One region of the Blautia sp. DFI.1.216 genome, then DNA from elsewhere that is predicted to be linked to it. Evidence: predicted binding sites of a transcription regulator. Region 1 holds the regulator's gene; the other holds the start of a gene.

Region 1 (2,211 bases):
CAGAAAGACCCAGAGTCCATGACCCGTAAAGAACTCACCAAACTCATCGCCCAGGTAGAAAAACAAATGCGCGCCGCAGCCGCAGATCTCAACTTCGAACAGGCCGCCGAACTACGTGATAAAATGATCGACCTGAAAAAGAATCTGGATATTTTAGATAAATAGTGCTATACTGAGTCTTTTTCATCTGTGTAATCGAATTTGAAGACAAGCAAGTGATATAGTTATTCTATAGCAATCCTCTAAAATAATGTATCTTAATCCAGCCCATCAGAGTGTGAAATCCTGCGTCAGATATCTTCCTTGTCTTTCGCACTTTGCTGAACTGTCTTAAATGCATTATTTACAAGGATTGCTATAGAAGAGGCGATTCGCCTCCCAGGCGAGAGCCCCGCCTGTATAATCGTCCTGAACAGCCAGCGGGGAGAAATTATTGATATTGTGTGCATTTGCAGGATGCTTAGAGATACTTAGTCTGCAGAAATCTGCGTTATGAGCCGGCTGCATCACCTGTCTGAGCGGAGTTTGCGACGGAGCGAGTTTGACAAGCCGGCTCATGCCTTTAGCAGATTTCTGCAGACTTAGTATCTCTTAGCGTCCGAAACCGCACACAATATCAATAATTTCTCCCCGCGTCCCCTTTCTATAACATAATCTTAATAACCCCTATTGTTCATAAAATAACAAAAAATTCACAAAATAATATTGACAAACCAAATCAAGAGTGCTATCTTATGAGCATAAGGTGTTAGCACTCCTAAAACATGAGTGCTAACAAACCAAAAACAAAGGCAGTAAAGGAGTGGAACTTCATGGATCAGGAATTAGATGATCGTAAAAAGAAAATACTAAAAGCCATCATCAAAACCTACATGGAAACAGGCGAACCGGTGGGTTCCCGGACCATTTCCAAGTTTGCAGATTTAAATGTAAGCTCTGCCACCATCCGGAATGAGATGTCAGACCTGACAGATATGGGATATATCGTACAGCCCCACACCTCAGCCGGAAGAATTCCTTCTGATAAAGGTTATCGCCTCTACGTAGACGAGCTGATGAAAGAAAAGGAATCAGAGGTTCAGGAAATCAAGGATCTCATGATAGAGAAAACTGACAAACTGGATAAAATGTTGAAGCAGGTAGCAAAGGTACTGGCCTCCAATACCAACTATGCAACAATGATCTCTGTTCCACAGTACAGCGGAAGCAAGATTAAATTCATCCAGCTTTCCCGTGTGACACCCCTTCAGCTTGTGGCAGTAGTAGTGAGTGATAACAATGTCATCCGAAACCAGATCATCAATCTGGATGAGGAGATGGACGATCAGACAATCCTGAAATTAAATCTTCTTCTTAACACCAACTTAAATGGGGTGCCCATTCAGGATATCAACCTGGGAATGATTGCCCGCCTGAAAGAACAGGCAGGTGTACATGGCTCTGTGGTTGGCACAGTCCTTGATGCAGTGGCAGACACCATCCAGGTAGACGAAGACGATATGCAGATATATACTTCAGGAGCAACCAACATTTTCAAGTATCCGGAGCTTGCAGACACAAGCAAAGCGAGCGAGCTGATTTCAGCATTTGAAGAGAAGCAGGATCTGGTAGACCTGGTGAAAGAGAGAATGTCTGATACAGAGAACACAGGAATTCAGGTGTACATTGGTGATGAGATGCCGGTGCAGACCATGAAAGACTGCAGTGTAGTCACAGCCACTTACGAACTTGGAAAAGGAATGCATGGTACCATCGGTATCATCGGTCCCAAGCGTATGGATTATGCAAACGTAGTTGACAGCCTGAAGGCTTTGAAAGTCCAGCTGGACGAACTGATTAAGAAAGAGAGTTAGAAAGGCGGTAATAGAGAGTGTCAGAAGAAACAAAGAACACAGCTCAGGAAGAAGAGACAACAGATACTCCGGTAACAGAAGAAACTGTTGAGAATGAACCTGAAGTTGTAGAGAACGGCGAAGCAGAAACAGAGGAAATCCCGGTAGAGGACGGAGACGAGGAAGCTTCCCAGGATGACAAGAAAGACAGCAAATCAAAAACTTCTTTCTTCGGCAAGAAGAAAAAAGAAAAAGATAAATTTGAACAGCAGATTGAAGAACTTACAGACAGGCTGAAACGAAACATGGCTGAATTCGATAACTTCCGTAAGAGAACGGAGAAAGAGAAATCCAGCATGTATATCATCGGAGCCAAGGA
Region 2 (2,211 bases), on a different contig from region 1:
CAACAGTCTCATCGCTTGCGGAAATAGATGCAACGTTTGCGATCTGTTTCTTGCCGCTGATTGTCTGGCTCATGTTCTTGATTGCTTCTACAGCTACATCTGTAGCTTTCTTCATTCCTTTTCTGAGGATGATCGGGTTAGCGCCTGCTGCCAGGTTTCTCATTCCTTCGTGAACCATAGCCTGTGCAAGAACAGTAGCTGTTGTTGTACCATCACCTGCTACATCGTTTGTTTTGGAAGCAACTTCTTTGATCAGCTGTGCGCCCATGTTTTCAAATCCGTCTTCCAGTTCAATTTCTTTTGCGATTGTAACACCGTCGTTTGTGATAAGCGGAGCACCGTATGGTTTGTCAAGAACTACGTTTCTTCCTTTCGGTCCTAATGTTACTCTTACTGTATCAGCTAATTTATTTACACCAGCTTCAAGAGCTGCTCTGGCTTCTGCGCCGAATTTAATTTCTTTTGCCATGATAATATGACCTCCTGATTCAAATTTTGATCTCTATGAATTCTTTCTGATACTTATCCGGTATTTCATGTTACATCCTGTAAATATTATCCTGTAAATATTATCTTATAAGTATCTTCATTTATGTTTTCTATTTTGATATTGCTTATTTAACAATTGCAAGAATATCATTCTGTTTTACAATGATATATTCTGTGCCATCCATTTTTACTTCTGTTCCTGAATATTTGGAGTAGATAACTTTATCACCTACAGCTACTTCCATTTTTACTTCTTTGCCGTCAACAACTCCGCCAGGTCCTACAGCTACAACTTCTGCCTGCTGTGGTTTCTCCTGTGCCTGTCCCGGAAGAACGATTCCGGATTTTGTTGTTTCTTCTGCTTCAACCTGTTTTAATACAACTCTGTCACCTAAAGGTACTAATGTCATGATCTATATCCTCCTTTATTCTCCAACCTGGAATCTCTGTTACCGTCTCTGCTATTCTTAATATCCGGCAACTGTTTCGGCACTCTGTCTAATTCTGCCGATTTTTGCTAGCACTCATTTACTTCGAGTGCTAATCACTGTCCTTATATTATTGAAAATGAGTCGATTTCGCAAGTGCTTTTATCATTATAAAATAATCTATATTCTCTTTTTTACTTATATATACTCTTTTTTTCTTTTGTTTTCTTAATTTACAAATAATTTTGTCATATCTTCCTTGTCTTTCGCATTCAGTTGAATTGTCTTCAAATACATCAATTAAGAGGCTTGCTATAATTCCTGTAACATAATAAAAAGACCGTCCACCATACAGCAGACAGCCTTCTTGCATTCATTATTTATGGAAGCTTCTATATCAGGATTTCTTATTTCTCTGAGCTTTAATCTCTTCCAGTTCATCAAAGATGACTTCATTCAGCACTTTAATGTAGGTTCCTTTCATACCGGAAGATCTGGATTCAATCACACCGGCACTTTCAAACTTCCTCAAAGCGTTTACGATAACAGATCTGGTGATTCCCACGCGGTCTGCGATCTTACTTGCAACCAGGATTCCCTCATCTCCGTCAAGTTCATCAAAGATATGGATGATTGCCTCCAGTTCGGAGAAAGATAAAGTATTAAACGCAGATTTCACTACCTGCTGCTTTCTGTCCTCCTCAGCATTCTCTTCATGGACCGCTCTCATCATCTCCAGCCCTACAACGGTTGTTCCATATTCACTGACAATAATATCTTCAATGTCATATGGTTTCTCATAACGATACATAAATACAGTACCCAGTCGTTCCCCTGCAATATCTATCGGATTAATGATTCCCTGATAACTGCTTGATACATGTTCAAATCCCAGTGTCTGAAGATTTACATTCTCTTTTGTTGACAGGACACCCAGAAATCTCTCGTTTAACAGGGAATCTACATATCCGCCAACCTTGTCCTCGATCAGTTCAGTGATCTCCTCTACTCCTGGGCATAAACTGACACCCAGAACCTTTCCTTTTTTACTGAGAACCAGAATGTTGGAACTCAGTGTCTCCATCAGAACCTGACAGATGTCATTAAATACCACTTTGCTGGAACTGCTGTTATGCAGAAGTTTATTAATTTTTCTTGTTCTATCCAGCAGCTGAACACTCATATTGTCCTCCTTTCACCCTGTACATATCCGAAATCTTTCTGTCATTATTTCATAAATGAGCAGTCACTTTCTTTTGCTCGCAAGGAAGATTCAGACACACATGGTCATTAA

The links. The regulator HrcA, encoded in region 1, represses chaperone genes, less so after heat shock. The targets are predictions, from matches to a motif close to TGTTAGCACTCNNNNNNNNNGAGTGCTAACA.
Region 2: groES (co-chaperone GroES) is a predicted target of HrcA. The motif match lies at 1,005-1,035, and genes of this name have one in related genera.

Annotation. Positions count from the first base shown of each region.
Region 1 is NZ_JAJDML010000041.1:29,354-31,564, reverse strand. Features, by position in the region: gene uvrB (excinuclease ABC subunit UvrB) at 1-165, shown strand, start outside; gene hrcA (heat-inducible transcriptional repressor HrcA) at 813-1,853, shown strand; gene grpE (nucleotide exchange factor GrpE) at 1,871-2,211, shown strand, end outside.
Region 2 is NZ_JAJDML010000014.1:21,233-23,443, reverse strand. Features, by position in the region: gene groL (chaperonin GroEL) at 1-469, opposite strand, end outside; gene groES (co-chaperone GroES) at 615-899, opposite strand; gene codY (GTP-sensing pleiotropic transcriptional regulator CodY) at 1,315-2,100, opposite strand.